DNA from 2 places in the Streptomyces sp. NPDC057474 genome. Region 1 is predicted to be linked to the other one. Evidence: riboswitches for the same ligand, from Rfam matches in the RefSeq annotation. Region 1 holds a riboswitch; the other holds the start of a gene.

Region 1 (11,751 bases):
GGAGGACTTGTTCGCGCAGGCGGCGGGGGAGCCGGACCTTGCGGAGGAGGAGTCTGGTTCCGCTGCGGAGGAGCCTGTGGTCGAGGAGAGTGCGGGTGGGGAGCGGCTGTGGAGGGCCGGGCATGACGTGCGGCATACCGAGTACGGGCACGGGTGGGTGCAGGGGAGTGGGCTGGGGCGGGTGACCGTGCGGTTCGAGACGCCGGATGACGTGGAGCCCGGGCGGGTGCGGACCTTCAGAACGGACGATCCGGGGCTGGAACCGGCGGAGCCGTTGCCGCTGGTGTCGGGTGGGGTGCGGGGATGAGGCTGGTGGGGGACCGCCGGACTGCCCCGTTGTGGTTGAGCGCCGTTGCGGCGGATCAAGGGGCCGGCGCGAGAAAGTGCGTGGGACAAAGGGGCGCACGAGAGACGAGCGGGGTGAGGCGGGGTGAGGGGTGCGGCACGAGATTGCCGCGGGGGTGAGGGCGAGGAGCGCCAGAAGCTGCGGGGGCAGGGCAGGGCAGGGCAGGGCCGGGGCAGCGGCGCGGAAGGCGTGCGGGTGAAGGGGAACAGCGCCAGAAGCTGCGGGGCTGAAGGGGAACAGCGCACGAAGATGCACGAGGTGAGGGGGAGTGGCGTCGGAAGGCGTGCGGGTGTGGGGCCTGGGGTGAGCGAGGTTGGGAGGGCGCTTCGCTAGGCGTCTTCCTGGCCCGCCACGTTTCCGAAGTCGTGGTCCATGGGTGGGGGCGGGGCTATGTCGAGGCTGTAGTGGTGGTAGAGCTGGAGTTCTTGTTCGGGGGAGAGGTGGCGGCCTACGCCGAAGTCGGGGGCGTCTTTGATGAGGGCGCGGTCGAAGGGGACGCGGAGGGAGCCCTCGACGAGTTCGCTGGGCTCCAGGGGGACGAAGGCGTCGCGGCCGAAGAGGCCCATGCGTATGGCGGCCCACTCGGGGATGCCGGTCGCGTCGTCGAGGTAGACCTCGTCCACGGTGCCGATCTTGCTGCCCTTGCGGTCGAACGCCTTGCGGCCGATCAGGTTGCGCGGATCGATGTCGGTCTGCACGGGCCCTCCAGGTGGTCGCAGAGGTGTCGCGAATCATCCCTCACCACTACGAAAGGGCACATCGGGGAAGGTGGCCACTCGAAGACTCGTGCGTGCACCGCGCTGATACGCTGGCAACGGCTGCTGACCCCGTGCGGGAGAGTCCTCCGGACACCATCCGGAGGCGCCGAAGGAGCAAATCCTCCCCAGAATCTCTCAGGCCCACGTACCGCACGGACGAGGTCACTCTGGAAAGCAGGGCGGGTGTCACGGCTTCCGCTCTCACCGACGGTGAAAGCCGGTTCGTACCTGGACCGGTGAAGCTCTCAGGTCGAGATGACAGAGGGGGAGGCCGTCGGGGCACCCGTGCCGTGGTGCCCCTCGAAGGTCGCGTCAGACCAGGAGGCCTCCGCAATGACCGCCCATCGCATTCCGCTCTCCGAGCTCGAACAGGGAATCCCCTTCGAGCGGCGCCATATCGGACCAGATGTCGAGGCCCGGGCCAAGATGCTCGCGCACGTCGGGTACGGCTCGCTCGACGAGCTGACGGCCGCCGCGGTCCCGGATGTGATCAAGAACGCCGAGGCGCTGGACCTTCCTGGCGCGCGTACCGAGGCCGAGGTGCTCGCCGAGCTGCGTTCCCTCGCGGACCGCAACCAGGTGCTCGGCTCGATGATCGGGCTCGGGTACTACGGGACATTCACGCCGCCCGTGATTCTGCGGAACGTCATGGAGAATCCGGCCTGGTACACCGCCTATACGCCGTATCAGCCCGAGATTTCCCAGGGTCGGCTCGAGGCGCTGCTCAATTTTCAGACCATGGTGGCCGAACTGACCGGTCTGCCCACCTCCGGGGCCTCCTTGCTCGACGAGGGCACCGCCGCCGCCGAGGCCATGGCGTTGTCCCGGCGCATGGGGAAGAACAAGAAGGGACTTTTCCTCGTCGATGCGGACGCGCTGCCGCAGACGACCGCCGTGATCGAGACCCGGGCCGAGCCGACCGGGGTCGAGGTCGTCGTCGCCGATCTCAGTGACGGGATTCCGGCCGACATCGCCGGGCGTGAAATCAACGGGGTGCTGCTCCAGTACCCGGGCGCCTCCGGTGCCGTACGGGATCTGAAGCCGGTCATCGAGCAGGCGCACGAGCTCGGCGCGCTCGTCACCGTCGCCGCCGATCTGCTGGCTTTGACGCTGTTGGTCTCGCCCGGTGAGTTGGGCGCCGACATCGCGGTGGGGACGACGCAGCGGTTCGGTGTGCCGATGGGCTTCGGCGGGCCGCACGCGGGTTACATGGCTGTGCGGGAGAAGTTCGCGCGCAGCCTGCCCGGGCGGCTCGTCGGGGTTTCCGTGGACGCGGACGGGCACAAGGCGTACCGGCTCGCCCTGCAGACGCGGGAGCAGCACATCCGCCGGGAGAAGGCGACCAGCAACATCTGCACGGCGCAGGTGCTGCTCGCCGTGATGGCCGGTATGTACGCCGTGTACCACGGGCCGGAGGGGCTGCGGACCGTCGCCCGGCGTACGCACCGGTACGCCACTGTGCTCGCCGCGGGGCTCGCGGCCGGTGGGATCGAGGTCGTGCACGGGGCGTACTTCGACACGCTCACCGTGCGGGTGCCGGGGCGGGCCGGCGAGGTCGTGGCGGCCGCGCGGGAACATGGCGTGAACCTGCACGCCGTGGACGCCGACCTGGTGTCGATGTCCTGCGACGAGACCACGACGCGGGCGCAGCTGGGCGCCGTATGGACCGCGTTCGGGGTGGAGGGGGACGTAGAGGCCCTCGACGCCGCCGTTGCGGACAGGCTGCCGGAGGTGCTGCTGCGGTCGGACGACTACCTCACGCACCCGGTGTTCCACGATTACCGCTCCGAGACCGCAATGCTGCGCTACCTGCGCCGGCTCGCCGACCGGGACTACGCGCTGGACCGGGGCATGATCCCGCTGGGCTCCTGCACGATGAAGCTCAACGCGACCACCGAGATGGAGCCGGTGACGTGGCCGGAGTTCGGGCAGCTGCATCCGTTCGCGCCCGCCGCGCAGACGCAGGGGTATCTCACGCTCATCCGTGAGCTGGAGGAGCGGCTGGCGGAGGCCACCGGCTACGACAAGGTGTCGCTGCAGCCCAACGCGGGCTCGCAGGGTGAGCTGGCCGGGCTGCTGGCCGTACGCGGATACCACCGGGGCAACGGTGACGAGCAGCGGACCGTGTGCCTCATCCCGTCCTCCGCGCACGGCACCAACGCGGCGAGCGCCGTCATGGCCGGTATGAAGGTCGTCGTCGTGAAGACCGCCGAGGACGGTGAGATCGACGTCGAGGACCTGCGGACGAAGATCGAGCAGTACCGCGACGAGCTGTCCGTGTTGATGATCACGTATCCGTCGACGCACGGGGTGTTCGAGGAGCATGTGGCCGACATCTGCGCGCAGGTGCACGATGCGGGCGGCCAGGTGTACGTCGACGGCGCCAACCTCAACGCGCTGGTGGGTCTCGCCAAGCCGGGCCACTTCGGCGGTGACGTCTCGCACCTGAACCTGCACAAGACGTTCTGCATCCCGCACGGCGGCGGGGGGCCGGGCGTCGGGCCGGTGGCGGTGCGCGAGCACCTGGCGCCGTATCTGCCGAACCACCCGTTGCAGCCGGCGGCCGGCCCGGAGACCGGCGTGGGACCGATCTCGGCGGCGCCGTGGGGTTCGGCAGGCATCCTGCCGATCTCGTGGGCTTACGTCCGGCTCATGGGCGGTGAGGGGCTGAAGCGGGCCACGCAGGTGGCGGTGCTCAGCGCCAACTACATCGCCAAGCGGCTGGAGCCGCACTACCCGGTGCTCTACACCGGCCCGGGCGGGCTTGTGGCGCACGAGTGCATCATCGACCTGCGGCCGCTGGCCAAGTCGACCGGGGTGAGCGTCGACGACATTGCCAAGCGGCTGATCGACTACGGCTTCCACGCGCCGACGATGTCGTTCCCGGTGGCAGGGACGCTGATGATCGAGCCGACCGAGTCGGAGGACCTCGGTGAGCTGGACCGGTTCTGCGAGGCGATGATCGCGATCCGCGCGGAGATCGAGAAGGTCGGCTCGGGCGAGTGGCCCGCGGATGACAACCCACTGCGGAACGCGCCGCACACCGCGGCCGCGCTCGGCGGGACGTGGGAGCACGCCTACACGCGCGGGGAGGCGGTCTTCCCGGCCGGGGTCTCGCCCGCCGACAAGTACTGGCCGCCGGTGCGCCGGATCGACCAGGCCTTCGGGGACCGGAACCTGGTCTGTTCCTGCCCGCCGCTGGACGCTTACGAAGAGTAGTCACCTGCGGATACGCGTCGGGGCCGGTTCGGAGAGTGCTTCTCCGGCCGGCCCCACTTCTGTCCGGGCGGACGTCCTGTGCGGGGACGCTCGCCCTGGGTGCACGTGAGTGCGGCTCAGGCGGCTGTCATCACCGTGTCGGTGCCCATCGGGCGGTGCGGGGCGATGATCTGGCCGTCCGGCAGAAGCTCACCGGTGTCCTCGAAGAGCAGAACGCCGTTGCAGAGCAGGCTCCATCCCTGCTCCGGGTGGTGCGCCACGTGTCGGGCGCCTTCCCGGTCGGCGGATTCGGCGGTCGGGCACAGTGGCTGGTGCTGGCACATGGTTGTTGGGATCTTTCGCTGTGTCGTGTGGTCTGAGATGGCTGTTTTGTCTGTCCCGCGGCTTGAAGCCCCGTTCATGACCGCCCCCCGTTGGTAAATCGGTCCGGTCCCAGTGTTGCCCCACGGGCGTCAATCCGCAGGGATTTCGCAGCACCGCTTCTCACAGGTTGATGACGCATCAGCCGTGCGGACGGTTCATCCCAACCGCACTGTCCCTTCGGGTGATTCACAGTGGTCGGATGGGGCTAGTCCGGTGACGAAAGACATGTGAATAGCTCGTACGAGCGTATTGGCGCCCGGAAGAGCGGAAATTCTTGATAGCGGGAACAAGCGCCCCGCTACCGGGATATCGGCAGCGGGGCGCGAGCGGTACGAATGACGAGGCGGCCCGGGTTTCAGGCAGGTGATCCCAGGAGTGGGGCGGCTGTCAGCCGGGTGGTCAAGACCGGGAGGAGATCGGTGACCCGGTGTGGTCGGTGGGCCGCGATGCCGGGCGGTGCGGGCGCCAGCGGGACCAGCAGGTCGCTCGGTGCCGGGTGGCCGGTGGCGCCGTCGGCGGTGGGGTCGGCGTGCAGCCAGAGCATGAGCATGTACAGCTCGGGCACCGACAACAGGCGTGGCTGGTAGGGCTGCTGCATGACGTCGGCCTGGCGCAGGGCGCGCTCGGTCGAGGTGATGTACGGGCCCTCGAAGAAGTGCGAGAACGCCCAGCCGTCGGGGGTCAGCCGGGTCTCGGCGGCGGCCACGGCGCGGTCGCCGCAGCGGATCAGGAACCGCCATCCGGTGAGCCGGGCGATGCCCGTGCCCTCGGGGGTGATCCGGTCGAGTACGTGGACGGGCAGCGGGAGTTCGGGTGTGGCGGGGCCCTGGGCGTTCTTCAGGGAGGGGGTTCGCGCCTCGTGGACGGCGGTGGGGGAACCGAGTGCCGTGAGGACGGTGCGCAGGGCGGGCGCGGGAGCCGGGGGGACATGCAGCGGCATGGTGGGTCGCCTCTCAATTCGACAGGCACGGTGGCGCGAGGGCGGGGGCGGACGGCGCTGTCAGCTCTCGGGTATCGGAGAGACGGGTGCACGGGGTCCGGTGCGTGGGTAGGGTCCGCCGCGCGTGGCTGACGGCAGGACCGAGGACCGCGAGTGCCGGCTCTCAGCCTCGTTTGCGGAGTTTATACGACACGTGTTCACACGAGGTTTCGTCTAGCCGTTCCGGATATGAAGAGCAAGGCGGTATCCGGTCGCCGGGACATGGGCATCAACCCGTTTTCCTGCGGGGGGCGCGTCGGTGACCTCGGATTACCGTCGCGTAGTGGACGGCCGGTTCTCGTCGGCGCTTTTCACGAAAGCGCCGGACAGAAAGCGCGTGTTCATACTTGCCCGCTGAATGTGCCAGAAGCACGCCGAGTGAATAAGGTCGGAGGTGACCGCGCTCAGCCTAGCGTGTGCAGGTCCCGCGTGGGACGTTATCGATGGCTCTGCCTGGGCATCATCAACCGTGGACCCGGGACAGCAGTGGCCGGCACGTCGGCCTGCCCATCCGAGGAGGGACACTTCGATGGGGGAGAAGGTCGTGGCGGGGCCGTTTGGCCTCTCCGATCGCCAGCAGTACCGCGACAAGCTGCGGCAGTGCCTGGTGGGGCTGGCGCGGCTGCTGGAGGAGAAGCGGTTCGACCGACCCAGAAACCTCATGGGTGTGGAGATCGAGCTGAACCTCGTCGACGGCGACGGTCTGCCGAGAATGATGAATGCGCAAGTACTTGAGCGGATTGCGAGCCGAGATTTCCAAACAGAACTCGCCATGTTCAATCTGGAAGTCAACATTGCTCCACATCGGCTGGACGGCCGCGTATTCGACCAGCTTTCCGAGGAGCTGCGCACCTCCCTCGCGTATGCCGACCGCAAAGCGATCGAGGTGGGCGCGGGAATCGTGATGATCGGCATTCTGCCCACGCTGGACCGTGATGACCTGGTCTCCTCGAACCTCTCCGCGGGCGACCGCTACACCTTGTTGAACGATCAGATCGTCGCTGCCCGCGGTGAGGATTTCACCCTGGACATCGACGGGGTGGAGCGGCTCGTCTGCACCTCGAAGTCCATCGCGCCCGAAGCCGCCTGCACCTCCGTGCAGCTGCACCTCCAGGTCACCCCGGGCCGGTTCGCCGACGTGTGGAACGCCGCCCAGGCGGTCGCCGCCGCGCAGGTAGCCATCGGTGCCAACTCGCCGTTCCTGTTCGGGCACGAACTGTGGCGCGAGTCGCGGCCGCCGCTGTTCCAGCAGTCCACCGACACCCGGCCGCCCGAACTCCAGGCCCAAGGGGTGCGGCCGCGCACCTGGTTCGGTGAGCGGTGGATCTCCTCGGCGTACGACCTCTTCGAGGAGAACCTGCGTTTCTTCCCTGCCCTGCTGCCCATCTGCGACGACGAGGATCCGATCGGCGTCCTCGACGCGGGCGGCGTTCCCTCACTCGCCGAACTCACCTTGCACAACGGCACGATCTACCGCTGGAACCGTCCCGTCTACGGCATCGCCGACGGGGTCCCGCACCTGCGCGTCGAGAACCGGGTGCTGCCCGCCGGACCGACCATCACGGACGTGATCGCCAACGCGGCCTTCTACTACGGGGTCGTACGCGCCCTCGCCGAGGAGTCGCGGCCCGTCTGGACGCGGCTGCCGTTCGAGGCGGCCGCCGCCAACTTCGACGAGGCGTGCCGGCACGGCATCGACGCGCGGCTGCAGTGGCCGCGCGGGCGCTACGGCGGGGTGGGACCGGTGGACGCGGTGAACCTCGTACGGGACGAGCTGTTGCCGCTCGCCGAGGTGGGGCTGGACGCGTGGGGTGTCGAGCCGGTCGACCGGGACTTCTACCTCGGTGTGATCGAGGAGCGCTGCCGACGCCGGGTCAACGGGGCTTCCTGGCAGGTGGAAACGTTCCACCGGGCTCTGGCCAAGGGCCTCGGCCGGGACGCGGCGCTGGCCGCCACCACGCGGCGGTACGGCGAGCTGATGCACTCCGGGGAGCCGGTCCACAGCTGGCCGGTCGGGCTGCCGGAGCCGGTGCCGCTGGGGTGAGCGACCTCACGGCGGGCGTGGGCGGCCTCTGAAGGGGGCGCCGCCGTCGCCGTCGGGTGAGAGGTCCCGGGTGCGAGGCCCTGAAAGGACACCGCCGGAATGTTCCGGACCGTCGCGGGTGATGATGGACCCTCGGCGGGGCCGGACAACTGGAGGCGTGGGTGCAGGGGCAGGCGGAGTCGGTGGGGGATGCGGTGCCGTGGGAGCGGCCGGGCCGACGGATTCTGAGGGACGAGACACTGCTCGTGCTCGGGCTCTCGCTCGGCGCGAGCGGGGTGTCCGCGCTGATCAGCTTCATCGGGTCGGTCACCAAGCCGGGTGGGCTGAAGGACCAGGCGGCCACCATGAACGCCTCGGCCGCGCCGGGCCGGCCCTGGCTCGACCTCGCGTGGCAGCTCTTCGGGATCACGACCGCCCTGGTGCCCGTCGCGCTGGTCGCGCATTTCCTGCTGCGCGAGGGCGCGGGGCTGCGCACCCTCGGGTTCGACCGTACGAAGCCGTGGCCCGACCTCGGCCGGGGCGCGGCGATCGCCGCGGTGATCGGCAGCACCGGGATCGCCTTCTATCTGGCGGCCCGCGGCCTCGGCTTCAACCTCACCGTGGTACCGGAGGCGCTGCCCGAGGTGTGGTGGAAGTACCCCGTGCTGATCCTCTCCGCGATCCAGAACGCGGTCCTCGAAGAGGTCATCGTGGTCGGGTATCTGCTGCGTAGGCTCCAGCAACTGGGCTGGTCACCGGGGAGCGCGCTCGCCGCCAGCTCGGTGCTGCGCGGGTCGTACCACCTCTATCAGGGCATCGGCGGCTTCATCGGCAACATGGTGATGGGCGTGGTGTTCGTCTATCTGTACCGGCGGTGGGGGCGAGTGGGCCCGCTCGTGGTGGCCCACTCGCTGCTCGACATCGGGGCGTTCGTGGGGTACGCGCTGTTGGCGGGGAAGGTGGACTGGCTGCCCACCCCGTAGGTGACAGCCGTACGGTCAGGACCGTGCAGTCAGGACCGTGTGGTCAGGCGAGGAGTTCGCCGTCGATGACCGTGACCGCGCGGCCGGAGAGCAGGGTGCGGTCGCCGCGGAGTTCGGTGCGGACGTGGCCCGAGCGGGGGGAGGCCTGGAGGCCGGTGAGGTCCGGGCTGCCCAGGCGTTCGGACCAGAACGGGGCCAGTGCGGTGTGGGCGCTGCCGGTGACCGGGTCCTCGTCGATGCCGAGGTTGGGGAAGAAGCAGCGCGAGACGTAGTCGTGGCCGGCGGAGGGGTCCGCGGCGCGGGCGGTGGCGATGATGCCGCGCTCGGAGTAGCGGCCGAGGGTTCGCAGGTCGGGGGTGAGGCCCAGGACCGTCTTCTCGTCGGCGAGCTCGACCAGCAGGTCGCCCACGTTCGGGCCGGTGTCTACGGCGCTGAGCGGCTCGGCGCCCAGAGCCTCGGCGACGCCCTCCGGGACGGCGACCGGGGTGAGGGGCGCGGTCGGGAAGTCGAGGGTGAGGGAGCCGTCCGGCCGGGGCGTGGCGATGAGGACCCCGCTGCGCGTGGCGAACCGCACTGCACCCTCATGGGTGTTCGCGCTGGTCAGGACATGTGCGGTGGCCAGTGTGGCGTGGCCGCACATCGCCACCTCGGCGACCGGTGTGAACCAGCGCAGTGCCCAGTCGGCCTCGCCGCCCGCCGGGAGGGGGTGGGCGAACGCGGTCTCGGCGTGGTTGACCTCTGTGGCCACGTTCTGCAGCCAGGCGTCGTCCGGGAAGGCGTCGAGGAGGAGGACTCCGGCGGGGTTGCCGGAGAAGGGGCGGTCGGTGAAGGCGTCGACGATACGAATGCGCATGGGACGACGCTAAGCGGTCGTTGAAGCCGCGGGCCAAGGCCAATTCCGGGATGGTGGACCGGTTTTCGGGGGCCATTCGGGGCCGGGGGTTGCCGGTTGGCCCCGGGGCGGGCGTTCGCTGGTCGCTTGCGCAAGATGCCGAGTTCGTACGGCGGTGGACTGCCGAGTTTCGTACGGCGTCGGGTCGTCGGGTTCGGGTTAGTGGACGGAGAAGCCGCCGTCGACGAAGACCGCCTGCCCGGTGATGTAGCCGGCGGAGCGGCCGGCCAGGAACACCGCGGCTCCGGCGAAGTCGTCGGCCAGCCCGTTGCGTCCGGCCAGCGTGCGCGCGGCGAGCGCGGCCACCTGCTCCGGGTCGGACGACAGCCGCGTGTTGAGCGGGGTCGGGACGAAGCCGGGGACCAGGGTGTTGCAGGTGACGCCGTGGGGCGACCATGCCTCGGCCTGCGAGCGGGCCAGCGACTCCAGCGCGCCCTTGGAGACGCCGTACGCGCCGCTTCGGACGAACGCCCGGTGTGCCTGCTGGGAGGTGATGTGGATGATGCGACCGTAGCCCCGCTCGGCCATGCCGGGCCCGAAGCGCCGGCCCAGTAGGAAGGGCGCGTCCAGGTTCACGGCCATGGTGGTGTCCCACACGTCCTCGTCCAACTCGCTCATCGGCGGTCGCAGGTTGATCCCGGCGCTGTTGACGAGGATGTCGGGCTCGCCGAACGACTCGACCGCCTGCTCCGCCACAGCGCGCACGCCGGCTCGGGTGCTCAGGTCGCCGCTCACCCAGGCCGCCCGGCAGCCGTCCGCCGTCAGTTCGTCGACCGTGGCCGTCAGCTCCGCCTCCTTGCGCGCGACGATCACCACGCTCGCCCCCGCCCGGGCGAGAGCCCTGGTGATGGCCTTGCCGATGCCGGAGCTGCCGCCCGTCACCACGGCGACCCGGCCGTCCAGCGAGAACAGTTCGGAGAGGTAGCTGTTGGAGATCATTCACGCACCCTAGAGGGGGCGTCGACGGGGACGGTGTGCGGGGGATCGGCGGCGTCCTTTCGGGGATCGGCCAGGCGTGGCTATATGGCTATTCCGATCGGTTCGGTGTGCTGATGACGTGGTGGATCGCGGAGGTGATGTCGGCCGCGATGTGGGTGGGCCGGTAGGAGTCCTGGGCCCAGGCGCGGCCGTTGGCCACCCACACGCTGGGCAGACCGAGTGCGTCGGCGCCCGCGATGTCGGCGTGCGGTGAGTCGCCGATGACCCATGCGCCGGGCAGGGGGAGGCCGCCGGTGGCGGCCGCGGCGTAAAAGATCTCCGGTTCCGGCTTCTTGTGGCCGACGGCTTCGGAGACGGCCCAGCCCTGGACGAGCCGGTCGAGCCCGGTGTGGCGGATCTTCGCCTCCTGCTGGACGGTCCGGCCGTTGGTGACGATGACGCAGGTCCAGCCGCCCATCCGCGCTCTGTCCAGTGCCTCGCGGGTGGCGGGCGCCAGGACCACGCGGTCGGCGGCGCCGGTGTCGAGCAGGGTGCGGACGGCGATGGGTGGTACCGCGCTTCCGTAGTGGTCGGTCAGGGCGGCGGCGACCTCGTGACGAGGGGTGTAGCCGCCGGCATCGACGGTGGTCACCCACGGCAGGTCGGTGTCGGGCAGGCCGTGCGCGGAGAGGAAGGCGGCTGCGGCGTCGCGGAAGGCCGCGTCGCGGTCGATCAGGGTGTTGTCCAGGTCGAGCAGCAACAAGGGCATGCGCGGCAGTAGACCACGACGGCGTTTCGAGTCGGGGGTTGTCATGCGACAGGTTCCGATATATCGTTGAGCCATCGCGACAGATCAACGATGGAATGGAGTGATTGCGATGCGTTCCCGTGGACAGGACTTCGGATTCGAGCGTGGACATGGACGCCGTGGTGGGGAGCACCCCCGCGGCGGAGGTGACGCCGAGGCGCTGCGCGCCGCCTTCGGGCCCTTCGGGCCGGGCCATGGTGGTCCCGGGCCCTTCGGACCCTTCGGCGGGGGCCCCTGGGGTGGGCGCGGCCGAGGCGGACCCAGGGGAAGGGCACGGCGGGGCGACGTACGCGCGTCGATCCTGGCCCTCCTCAAGGACAGGCCCATGCACGGCTACGAGATGATCCAGGAGATCGCCGAGCGCAGTGGCGGGGCGTGGAAGCCCAGCCCCGGCTCGGTGTATCCCACCCTCCAGCTGTTGGAGGACGAGGGACTGATCGCCAGTGCGACCGAGGGTGGCAA
Region 2 (11,751 bases), on a different contig from region 1:
GCCGGCGAGCGCCGCATCGCCGAACTCGCCGCGCAGAGCCGTACGAACACCGAGATAGCCCAGCTCCTCCACCTCGCCCGCCGCACCGTGGAGACCCACCTGACCAGCACCTACCGCAAGCTCGGCATCCGCCGCAGAGCAGAACTCGGCGCGGCCCTCGCGAACACCGGGGAGAAGGCCTGACCCTGGCACTGACACCAAACGGCCGTGGCCGTGGCCATTGGTTACGGTTACGGCTACGGCTGCCGCGCTCGGGGTGCCCGTGGTCTCACACCGGCATCGCGCGCAGTTGGACGACGCCGTACGGGCGGCTGCCCAGGGTCATGGCGCGGAAGGGGAGCGGTGGCGGCGTGGTGCAGGCGCATACCCAAGCTGCCGGGGCGTCAAGGCCGTACGCCGCCGCCCCGAAGTCGCCGACGGATTCCCTGAACCGGAGGCCGGGCGCATGCGTAGGAAATACCGGGAGCACCCACGCGTAGAGGTCCGTACGCCGCACATCGTCCAGGTCCGCGCGCACGCAGCCCGCACCACCGACACATCCGAGGAGTACCCATGAGCAGCACCCCGCGCCTGAACGACTGGCTCACGACGCGCCAACCTCTCGTCCTGGGCCTGTTCCGTATCGTCCTGGGCCTGCTGTTCGCCGGCGAGGGCGCCGCCACGGTCTTCGGGATCCTGGACCGGAAGGCGAGCCCGGTCGGCGACTGGCCCTTCTGGTACGCCGGAGTCATCGAGCTGACCTGCGGCGTCCTCATACTCCTCGGCCTCGTGACCCGCGGCGCCGCGTTCCTCAGCTCGGGCATCATGGCCTTCGCCTACTTCACGGAACACCAGAAGGACGGCCTCTTCCCCCTCCAGAACGGCGGCCTCGCTCCCGTCCTCTTCTGCTGGGGCTTCCTCCTCCTGGTCTTCACCGGTCCGGGCGCCCTGTCCCTGGCGGGACTGACCGGCCGCGAGACCAGCACCCGCCCCGGCTCCCACCGCGTCGCCAAGCCGTCCCGGTGACGCCGTCCCTACGGGGAACTACGCAACCTGCCACGGAGCTTCGCAGCACAGGCGCGCGGGCCCGAGACGGTGCCGATGAGCGGGGCTGTCGTGCGAGGCACCCGATGACCTCCGGCCCGGCGGACGGCGGATGCCGGCCCGGCCCCCTGTCCTTGCTGCTGCCGCTGCCCCGAGGAGGCACCCGATGGGCCGCAGACGAACCTGCCGGGCATCTTGTTCGGAACGAGGCAGGCGTGTTGGGACCGGCTGCACCAGGCGCTGCTGACCGAGCTGCACCGGCCGGGCAGGCCGCCAGTGACCGAGGATGCCACGACCCCCAGGTCAGACGCCCACCCCCTGGGATTTCCCGGGGACTTTTCGGGGACTTTCACGCCTGCCCCAGGGACCTTGCCGGGGACTTCCCGCCGCGTGAGCAAGGAAGGCCCTGACAGCGCCGAAAGTTACGAGCGCACCGGGCAGGGCCGATTTCCCTAGCACTCGATGATGTTCACCGCGAGCCCGCCCCGCGCCGTCTCCTTGTACTTCACCGACATGTCGGCGCCGGTGTCCTTCATGGTCTTGATGACCTTGTCGAGGGACACCTTGTGGGTGCCGTCGCCGCGCATGGCCATGCGGGCGGCGGTGACGGCCTTCACCGCCGCCATGCCGTTGCGTTCGATGCAGGGGATCTGGACGAGGCCGCCGACGGGGTCGCAGGTGAGGCCGAGGTTGTGTTCCATGCCGATCTCGGCGGCGTTCTCGACCTGTTCGGGGCTGCCGCCGAGGACCTCGGCCAGCGCTCCGGCCGCCATGGAGCAGGCGGAGCCGACCTCGCCCTGGCAGCCGACCTCGGCGCCGGAGATGGAGGCGTTCTCCTTGAAGAGCAGGCCGATGGCGCCGGCGGCCAGCAGGAAGCGGACCACGCCGTCCTCGTCCGCGCCGGGCACGAAGTTGATGTAGTAGTGCAGGACGGCAGGGATGATGCCGGCCGCGCCGTTCGTCGGGGCCGTGACCACGCGGCCGCCGGCCGCGTTCTCCTCGTTCACCGCCATCGCGTAGAGCGTGATCCACTCCATGGAGCGGGCCAACGGGTCGCCCTCCGCCCTGAGTTGACGGGCCGACATGGACGCGCGGCGGCGTACGCGCAGGCCGCCCGGCAGGATGCCCTCGCGGGACATGCCGCGTGAGACGCAGGCCTGCATCACGCGCCAGATGTCGAGGAGTCCGGTGCGGATCTCGTCCTCGGTGCGCCAGGCCCGCTCGTTCTCCAGCATCAGCGCGGAGATCGACAGACCCGTCTCCTTCGCCACGCGGAGCAGCTCGTCGCCCGTGCGGAAGGGGTACTTGAGGGCCGTGTCGTCGAGTTTGATGCGGTCCGCGCCGACCGCGTCCTCGTCGACGACGAAGCCGCCGCCGACGGAGTAGTACGTCTTCGACAGGAGTTCGGCGCCGCCCGCGTCGTACGCCCAGATGGTCATGCCGTTGGCGTGGTACGGCAGCGCCTTGCGGCGGTGCAGGACCAGGTTCTTGCCGAAGTCGAAGGGGATCTCGTGGTCGTCGAGCAGGCGGATGCGGCCCGACTCCTTGATCGCCTCCACCCGGTCGTCGGCCGACCCGACGTCCACCGTGCGCGGTGAGGCGCCCTCCAGGCCCAGGAGCACGGCCTTGGGGGTGCCGTGGCCGTGGCCGGTCGCGCCCAGGGAGCCGTACAGCTCGACGCGTACCGAGGCGACGCCCGCGAGCAGTTCCTCGTTGCGCAGCCGCCGGGCGAACATCCGGGCGGCACGCATCGGGCCGACCGTGTGGGAGCTGGACGGGCCGATGCCGATCGAGAACAGGTCGAAGACCGAGATGGCCACGGTGACTCCTCAGAACGGGGAAGGGCTGTGCAGGGGGTGGGGCACCGCGCTCACTCCCCCAGTGTGCGCGGTGCCCCGCAATAGCGGGACTACGTACCGATGACGCCCGGGTTACTTCCCCAGCCCCGGATACAGCGGGTGCTTGTCCGCGAGGGCCCTGACCCGGGTCTTGAGGGCTTCGGCGTCGTACGACGGCTTCAGCGCCTCGGCGATGACGTCGGCGACCTCGGTGAAGTCCTCGGCGGTGAAGCCGCGGGTGGCGAGGGCGGGGGTGCCGATGCGCAGACCGGAGGTGACCATCGGCGGGCGGGGGTCGTTGGGGACGGCGTTGCGGTTGACCGTGATGCCGACCTCGTGGAGACGGTCCTCGGCCTGCTGCCCGTCCAGGTCGGAGGCGCGCAGGTCGACCAGGATCAGGTGCACGTCGGTGCCGCCGGACAGGACGTCGACGCCGGCCTCACGGGCGTCCGGGGCCGTCAGCCGCTCGGCGAGGATCCGCGCGCCCTCGACCGTACGGCGCTGACGCTCCTTGAACTCCTCGCTCGCGGCGACCTTGAACGACACCGCCTTCGCCGCGATGACGTGCTCCAGCGGTCCGCCCTGGAAGCCCGGGAACACGGAGGAGTTGAGCTTCTTCGCGAAGTCCTTCTTGGCGAGGATGATGCCGCCGCGCGGACCGCCGAGGGTCTTGTGGGTGGTGGAGGTGACCACGTCCGCGTGCTCGACCGGGTTGGGGTGCAGCCCGGCCGCGACCAGGCCCGCGAAGTGCGCCATGTCCACCCACAGGTACGCGCCGACCTCGTCCGCGATCCGGCGGAACTCGGCGAAGTCCAGCTGACGCGGGTACGCCGACCAGCCCGCGATGATCACCTTGGGCCGGTGCTCCTTCGCCAGGCGCTCCAGTTCGGCCATGTCGACCAGACCGGTGGCGGTGTCGACGTGGTAGGCGACCACGTCGAACTGCTTGCCGGAGAAGTTCAGGCGCATGCCGTGGGTGAGGTGGCCGCCGTGGGCGAGGTCCAGGCCGAGGATGGTGTCGCCGGGCTGGGCCAGCGCGAAGAGCGCGGCCTGGTTGGCGGAGGCGCCGGAGTGGGGCTGGACGTTGGCGTACTCGGCGCCGAACAGGTCCTTCAGCCGGTCGATCGCGATCTGCTCGGCCACGTCGACGTGCTCGCAGCCGCCGTAGTAGCGGCGGCCGGGGTAGCCCTCGGCGTACTTGTTGGTCATCACCGAGCCCTGGGCCTCCATGACCGCGGCCGGAGCGAAGTTCTCCGAGGCGATCATCTCCAGGGTGGACTGCTGGCGGTGCAGCTCGGCGTCGACGGCGGCCGCGATCTCCGGGTCCAGCTCGTGCAGGGGCGTGTTCAGAAGCGACATGCGTACGACCTCGTCTTCTCAGCCGGCGGTGTGGGCGACGTACTCGTCGGCGGAGAGCAGATCGTCCGGCTCCTCCGCGACACGTACCTTGAACAGCCAGCCGCCCTCGAACGGGGCGGTGTTCACCAGCGACGGGTCGTTGACGACGTCCTCGTTGATCTCGGTGACCTCACCGGAGACCGGCGAGTACAGGTCGCTGACCGACTTCGTGGACTCCAGTTCGCCGCAGGTCTCGCCCGCGGCCACCGTGGAGCCCACCTCGGGAAGCTGGGCGTAGACGACATCGCCGAGCGCGTTCGCCGCGAACTCCGTGATGCCGACCGTCGAGACGCCGTCCTCGGCGCCCGACAGCCACTCGTGCTCCTTGCTGTAACGCAGCTGCTGGGGGTTGCTCATGACCTGAATTCTCCTGTACGCGGGGAGTGGTGATGAATGGGGGACTGCTGAAACCGCTGTTGAGCAGCGCGGACGTGCCCAGTGTCACTCTCGGGGTCCGCACGGGTGCCGCTTCTGAACGACGACGGACGAACGACTGAGAATGGCCGACTCGAACGAACGACTACGAAGGTGTCACTTCTGGCGCTTGTAGAACGGCAGCGCCACGACCTCGTACGGCTCGTGGCTGCCCCGGATGTCCACGCCCACACCGGCGGTGCCCGGCGCGGAGTGCGCGGCGTCGACGTACGCCATGGCGATCGGCCTGCCCAGGGTGGGGGAGGGCGCGCCGGAGGTGACCTCGCCGATCACCTTGCCGTCGGCGACGACCGGGTATCCGGCGCGCGGCACCCGGCGGCCCTCGGCGACCAGCCCGACGAGGACGCGCGGAGGAGTCGAGGCAGCCCGCTCGGCGGCCGCCGCCAGCGCCGTACGCCCGACGAAGTCGCCCTCCTTCTCGAACTTCACGACCCGCCCGAGCCCGGCGTCGAAGGGCGTCAGGGCGGTGGACAGCTCGTGCCCGTACAGCGGCATCCCCGCTTCCAGACGCAGCGTGTCCCGGCAGGACAGCCCGCAGGGCACCAGGCCGACGCCCTCGCCCGCCTTGGTCAGCGCCTGCCACAGCTCGACGGCGTGCTCCGGCTCCACGAACAGCTCGAAGCCGTCCTCACCGGTGTACCCGGTGCGCGCGATCAGCGCCGGGACCCCGGCGACCGTGCCGGGCAGACCCGCGTAGTACTTCAGACCGTCGAGGTCGGCGTCGGTGAGGGAGGCCAGGATCCCGGGTGACTCGGGGCCCTGCACGGCGAGCAGCGCGTACGCGTCCCGGTCGTCCCGCACCTCGGCGTCGAACCCGGCGGAACGCTCGACGAGCGCGTCCAGCACCACCTGGGCGTTGGAGGCGTTCGCGACGACCATGTACGTCGGGGATCCGGCCTCGGTCTCGGCGAGCCGGTAGACGATCAGGTCGTCGAGGATGCCGCCGTCCGCACGGCAGATCATGGTGTAGCGGGCGCGGCCGGGCTTGATACCGCCGATGTGGCCGACGAGTGCGTGGTCCAGCAGCGCGGCGGCCTGCGGGCCGGAGACGGTGATCTCGCCCATGTGGGAGAGGTCGAAGAGGCCGGCCTTCGTACGGACGGCGGTGTGCTCGTCGCGCTCGGAGCCGTAGCGCAGGGGCATGTCCCAGCCTGCGAAGTCGGTCATCGTCGCACCGAGCGAGCGATGCAGGGCATCGAGCGCGGTACGGCGCGATCCAGCGATGGGGCTACTGCTCATCGGTTCTGCTCCCAGGGCATGACGGGCGAGGTCGTTCCTCCCCATCTGTCATCGGAACCTGAGAGGTTCACCACGACCGTACGTATCGGTGGTCGTGACTTGCACCGTGGGTGGAGCCGCCCCCTGCGGAAGAGAGATGCGGCCCGCTTTTCAGATGTGCCTCGCCCGCGCGGTATCTGGGCCTGAGAGATTCAAGGGAGGGACTTGCTCCTTCGGCGCCCCAGTGAACGACTGCTGGGAGCTCTCCCGCGCGGATTCAAGCGGCCGGTATGCAGTTGGCGCGCACATCATTGCACGCATCGACGCGGCGCGGCAGGGGGACCTTTCACGGGTGGGGGACGACGGAGCACAGGCAGACACAGCGGTCCGTAGCACCCTTGTGGCAATACGAGGACTGAATCAGGAGGGATCGGGCATTACCTTCTCTTTACAATCTGTGGGGATGGGACTTCCATACCCCTGGGGAGGACGATCACGGTGAACAGGACCACGGCGTACGCGACGACGTCGGGCATCGCGATGCCCAAGCAGCCCGTCGCACCGGCCGGTGAGGCGTGCGGCCCGTTCCCGAGGGCGGTCGTCCGCGACCTCAGGGAGCGTGCCGGGCGGAGCCCCCACGGGCTGTCCTTCGGGCCCGACGACCTGGTGGTGGTCACCGGGCTCCCCGGCAGCGGCAAGTCGACGCTGATGCGCCGGGCCGTGCCCGGCGTCCGGATCGACTCCCAGGACACCCGCGACCGCTTCGACGCGCGCTTCGGCAGCCACCTGCCGTACGCGGCCTACCGGCCCTTCGTGCGCCTCGCCCACTACGCGGGGCTGCGGCGGGCGCTGCGCTCCGGGGAGGGCGTCGTCGTGCACGACTGCGGGGCGCAGGCGTGGGTGCGAAGCTGGCTCGCGCGCGAGGCCAGGAGGCGGGGCGGCACCCTGCATCTGCTGTTGCTCGACGTCACTCCCGGTGAGGCGCGGGACGGGCAGCGGGAGCGGGGGCGGGGAGTGTCGCGGTACGCGTTCGCGCGGCACCGGGGTGCCATGACCCGGTTGCTGCGGGCGGTGGAGGAAGGGCGGCTGCCGGAGGGGTGCGGGGCGGCGGTGCTGATGGACCGGGCCGCGGCGGATGTCTTGAAGCGGATCGACTTCATGGGGTGAGATCGCGGGAGAGTTCGGGGGTGCGGTGCGGTGCGTTGCGGGCCGTGGGTCCGCCGTGGCCGATCGCGCCCACGCGGCGGAGCCGCATATCGATGCTGCCCCGCGCCCCTTGAATCGCCCCGGTGGCACTAAGGTGCAGGGACAACAGCATCACGGAGCAAAGCGGTAGGCAGCAGATGGACTTCCCGGCGGACTTTCCGGCACAGGCGCATCCCCATGGGCACGGCGGGTGGCCCGGCAACGAGCTGGAGGAGGTGCTGTCCGCGTCCCTCGGGGTGCCCCAGGCCGGGGCGCGGATCGTGGAGGTGCTGGCCCGCAGCTTCGTGTGGGTGCCGCTGCCGGAGGGCGGCGGTCCGCAGAGCGGTCAGCTCGATCTGCCCACGATGCAGTTCGACGGCCAGGCGTACGTGCCGGTCTTCAGCTCCGAGGAGCAGTTCCGCCAGGTCGTCGGCAACCACATGTCGTACACGATCGCCCCGGCCGTCGAGTTCGCGCGCGGCCTGCCCCCGCAGATCGGCCTCGCCCTGAACCCGGACGGTGTCGTGGGCATCCCGTTGCCGCCGCCCGCCGTGGCCGAGCTGTGCCGGGCCGGGCGGACCCCGCTGGACGGATCGGCGAACGGCGCCCGCGTACGGCTGTTCGAGCCGGACTGGCAGGACGACCCCGTGGACTTCCTCGCGGCCGCCTCGGCCGAGTTCGCCGGATCCGGAGTGGTTCTCTCCGCCCGCCGCTGCCTCGCCTCGATCGAGACCGCCGACCCCGTCATGTTCATCGGCGTCGAACTGGGCCCCTGGGAGGCCGACCGCGCCCTCCCCCTGGCCGCCCTCGGCCGCGCCCTGACCAAGACCCCCGTCCCCTGGCCGGTCAACATGGTCTTCCTGGACGTGGCCCAGGACCCGGTGGGCGACTGGCTCCGCGAAAAGGTACGGCCCTTCTATCGGCAGGGGTACTGACCGGCGCCCAGTGAGGGGCGCGGGGCTGTATCCCCATGCGGCTCCGCCGCGTGGACGCGACCAGCCACAACGCACCCGCACCCCGCAACGCACAACAACCCCCGAGCCCTGACCGGCTCAACCCGCACACCACCTAAGCTGGTTCCTATAACCAAGGTCCAACACCGAAGGGCGGCCCACGTGAGCGCGAGCAGCCGCATCGCCACCGGGCAGGTCGAGCACATGCTGCGCCAGGTGACGCCCGGGCGTTACGACGCCTACGAGGCGCTGCTGCGTGCCCTCGCCGCCCCGTCCTCCGGCCAGGTCTGGATGCTGCTCTGGCACGGCCAGGCCGGTTCCCCGGACGCGCAGTACGGGAACATGGAGGTCGACGGGTTCAACTACGCCCCGTGCGTCACCTCCGCCCAGGAGCTCTCCGCCAGTGGCTGGAACCGCAGTTACGAGGTGGTCGACGGCCTCGACGTGGCCCGCACGCTCTACCCCGACCACTACGGCCTCTGGCTCAACCCGCACGCGCCGGGCGGCGGCGTCGGCATCCCCTGGCTGGATCTGCGCCGGATCGCCACGGGCCTGGAGCGGCAGCCCGCGGGCCCGCTCCGGCTGTCCGAGCCGGCCATCGAGATCCCGCAGTTCTACGCCCTGCTCACGCAGAACGCCCACCGCACCCCCGCCGTGCGCTCGCTGCGCCGCGCCTGGGTGCAGCCCGCGCTCGGCGCGCCGTATCTGGCCATCGGCCTCGACGTGTACGACACCTCGCCGCCCGCCGTCGACTCGGTGCGCGCGATGATGCAGCAGTCCATCGGGGCGGTCCCGGACGGCCTGCCCGTCTCCACGGTCGCGATGTCGGACGAGTACGACCCGGTCGCCATGTGGCTCCGCGCCGGAGCCCGCCCCTTCTACGACCGCGAGGCCCACGCGGCCCCGGCGCAGGCTCCGGCGGCGGGCGGGTACGGATACCCGGGCGGCTACTGAGCGCTCACGCCCCGTGCAGGGCTGCCTTGTCCCCCGTGTTTTATGACCTGGGTCACCTATGACCGCCGCACCCACCGCTCAACAGAGCGTCACGTCCGGATAGCGGAACGCCGCTGGCCACATCACGGTTGCGCATACATTCGCCGCCGGGTCTGGTGCCTGATCGCGCGACCGTTGAAGACTCCCCCAGAGCGATGGGGGGATCGGGCGAACACGCTGTTCATACGGCGAAGTTCGGTGCCGCGCCTCCCTCTCGTACCAAGCAGTAGTCACAGAGCAAGAGAGCAGCAGTGGTGACGGACCGCACCGCAGACCCGGGCGGCCGCCAGGCACAGTCGGCAACCACCGGCACGGGCAAGCACGAGGGACGATGACCGCACCCATAGAGACGACCGGATCGCAGGCCGAGGCGCAGCCCGAAGCCGTGCTGGAAGGTGTCGAGGCCAAGAAGATCGAGGGCCGTTCGCTCGGCCAGATCGCCTGGACCCGCTTCAAGCGCGACAAGGTGGCGGTCGCCGGCGGAGTCGTGGTCGTCCTGCTGATCCTGATCGCGGCCCTCTCCCGGCCGCTGCAGTCGATGCTGGGGCTCGACCCCAACGCCTTCAACCAGGATCTGATCGACCCCAACACCTCACTGCCCAAGGGCGACTTCGGCGGGATGAGCTGGGACCACCCCCTCGGTGTCGAGCCCAAGTTCGGCCGTGACATCCTCGCCCGCATCCTGGAGGGCTCCTGGGTCTCCCTGGTCGTGGCGTTCGGCGCGACGATCCTGTCCAACGCCATCGGAGTGGTGCTCGGCCTGGTCGCCGGCTACTACGGCGGCCGCGTCGACACGATCGTGAGCCGGCTGATGGACACCTTCCTGGCGTTCCCGCTGCTGCTCTTCGCCATCGCCATCTCCGCGACGCTCCAGGGCGGCGCCTTCGGCCTCGAAGGACTGCCCCTGCACATCTCGGTGCTCATCTTCGTCATCGGTTTCTTCAACTGGCCGTACATGGGGCGCATCGTGCGCGGTCAGACCCTGGCGCTGCGCGAGCGGGAGTTCATCGACGCCTCGCGGGGGATGGGGGCCGGTGGCCCGTACGTCCTCTTCAAGGAGCTGCTGCCCAACCTCGTCGCGCCGATCATCGTCTACTCGACCCTGCTCATCCCGACGAACATCATCTTCGAGGCGTCGCTCAGCTTCCTCGGCGTCGGGATCCAGCCGCCGCAGGCCTCCTGGGGCGGAATGCTCAACCAGGCGGTCGACTTCTTCGAGGTCGACCCGCAGTACATGATCGTTCCCGGCCTCGCGATCTTCATCACGGTGCTGGCCTTCAACCTCCTCGGTGACGGCCTCCGGGACGCCCTCGACCCCCGCAGCCGCTGACGTCTGCGACCGCGGCCCGGTTGTGGCCCGAAGTCCCACGCAACTGTCCAACTACGAAGGGGAAACCGACCATCATGCGAAGGTCAGCAATGGCCGCTGTCGCGGTTGTGAGCAGCGCCGGCCTGCTCCTGTCCGCCTGCAGCAAGGCGGAAGACGGTACGGACACCCCCAAGGGCGCCGGCGCCAACGCCGCGACCAAGGGTGTCGTCAACGAGTCCACGGCGAAGGGCGGCACGGTCACCTACGCCAGCTCCGACGCCCCCGAGTCGCTCGACCCGGGCAACATGTACTACGCGTACGGCTTCAACTTCAGCCGCCTCTACGCGCGTCCGCTGATGACGTTCAAGCCCGGCGCGGGCGAGGCGGGCAACGAGCTCGTCCCGGACCTGGCCGAGAGCGCGGGCACGCCCAGCGACGGCGGCAAGACCTGGACGTACAAGATCCGCCAGGGCGTCAAGTACGAGGACGGCACCGCGGTCACCTCCAAGGACGTCAAGTACGCCGTGGAGCGCTCGAACTTCGCCCGTGACGTGCTCTCCTCCGGCCCCAACTACTTCCAGCAGCTGCTGGACGGCGGGGACAAGTACAAGGGCCCGTACAAGGACAAGAACGAGGCGGGCATCGCGTCCATCGAGACGCCGGACGACAACACCGTCGTCTTCAAGCTCAACAAGGCCTTCGCCGACTTCGACTACCTGGCGAGCATGCCGCAGACGGCTCCGGTGCCGAAGGCCAAGGACACCGGTATCGACTACACCAAGAAGGTCGTCTCCACCGGCTCGTACAAGTTCGAGAAGTACGAGGAGGGCAAGCAGATCGTCCTCGTCCGCAACCCGGAGTGGGACGCCAAGACGGACCCGCTGCGCAAGCAGTACCCGGACAAGATCGTGGTGAACCTGAAGGTCAACAAGGCCACCATCGACAAGGACGTCATGTCCGGCGACACCATGATCGACATCCAGGGCACCGGTGTCGACGCCCAGACCCAGGCCCAGGTCCTCAAGGACAAGGACCAGGAGGCCAACACCGACAACGCGCTCGGCGGCCGTCTCGTCTACACGGCGATCAACACCAAGGTGGCGCCGTTCGACAACGTCGAGTGCCGCAAGGCCGTGCAGTACGCGATCGACAAGACCGCCGTGCAGACCGCCATGGGCGGCCCGATCCGCGGTGACATCGCCTCCACCGTCCTGCCCACCGACGTCTCGGGCTACGAGAAGGCCGACACGTACGCCACCCCGGACAACAAGGGTGACGTCGCCAAGGCCAAGGAGCACCTGAAGGCCTGCGGCAAGGAGGGCGGCTTCAAGACCTCCATCTCCGCCCGCACCGACCGTCAGGGCGAGGTCGACGCGGCCACCGCGATCGTCGAGGCGCT

The links. Region 1 has a riboswitch for glycine ahead of gcvP (aminomethyl-transferring glycine dehydrogenase). Riboswitches for the same ligand answer to the same signal wherever they lie in the genome.
Region 2: another riboswitch for glycine. It lies ahead of gcvT (glycine cleavage system aminomethyltransferase GcvT); the one in region 1 lies ahead of gcvP (aminomethyl-transferring glycine dehydrogenase).

The regions. Positions count from the first base shown of each region.
Region 1 covers NZ_JBHVDX010000165.1:1,380-13,130, reverse strand. Annotated here, with positions in the region: gene ACFU53_RS33845 (DNA polymerase IV) at 1-307, shown strand, start outside; gene ACFU53_RS33840 (PRC-barrel domain-containing protein) at 676-1,044, opposite strand; glycine riboswitch at 1,169-1,265, shown strand; gene gcvP (aminomethyl-transferring glycine dehydrogenase) at 1,438-4,323, shown strand; gene ACFU53_RS33830 (DUF5999 family protein) at 4,440-4,646, opposite strand; gene ACFU53_RS33825 (hypothetical protein) at 5,042-5,626, opposite strand; gene ACFU53_RS33820 (glutamate--cysteine ligase) at 6,195-7,709, shown strand; gene ACFU53_RS33815 (CPBP family intramembrane glutamic endopeptidase) at 7,871-8,671, shown strand; gene ACFU53_RS33810 (PhzF family phenazine biosynthesis protein) at 8,715-9,524, opposite strand; gene ACFU53_RS33805 (SDR family NAD(P)-dependent oxidoreductase) at 9,723-10,502, opposite strand; gene ACFU53_RS33800 (HAD family hydrolase) at 10,591-11,250, opposite strand; gene ACFU53_RS33795 (PadR family transcriptional regulator) at 11,360-11,751, shown strand, end outside.
Region 2 covers NZ_JBHVDX010000158.1:6,711-18,461, reverse strand. Annotated here, with positions in the region: gene ACFU53_RS33095 (AAA family ATPase) at 1-183, shown strand, start outside; gene ACFU53_RS33090 (hypothetical protein) at 269-517, opposite strand; gene ACFU53_RS33085 (DoxX family protein) at 553-1,005, shown strand; gene ACFU53_RS33080 (L-serine ammonia-lyase) at 1,476-2,843, opposite strand; gene glyA (serine hydroxymethyltransferase) at 2,955-4,220, opposite strand; gene gcvH (glycine cleavage system protein GcvH) at 4,239-4,616, opposite strand; gene gcvT (glycine cleavage system aminomethyltransferase GcvT) at 4,791-5,933, opposite strand; glycine riboswitch at 6,094-6,192, opposite strand; gene ACFU53_RS33060 (AAA family ATPase) at 6,411-7,079, shown strand; gene ACFU53_RS33055 (enhanced serine sensitivity protein SseB) at 7,256-8,032, shown strand; gene ACFU53_RS33050 (enhanced serine sensitivity protein SseB C-terminal domain-containing protein) at 8,213-9,004, shown strand; gene ACFU53_RS33045 (ABC transporter permease) at 9,375-10,373, shown strand; gene ACFU53_RS33040 (ABC transporter substrate-binding protein) at 10,463-11,751, shown strand, end outside.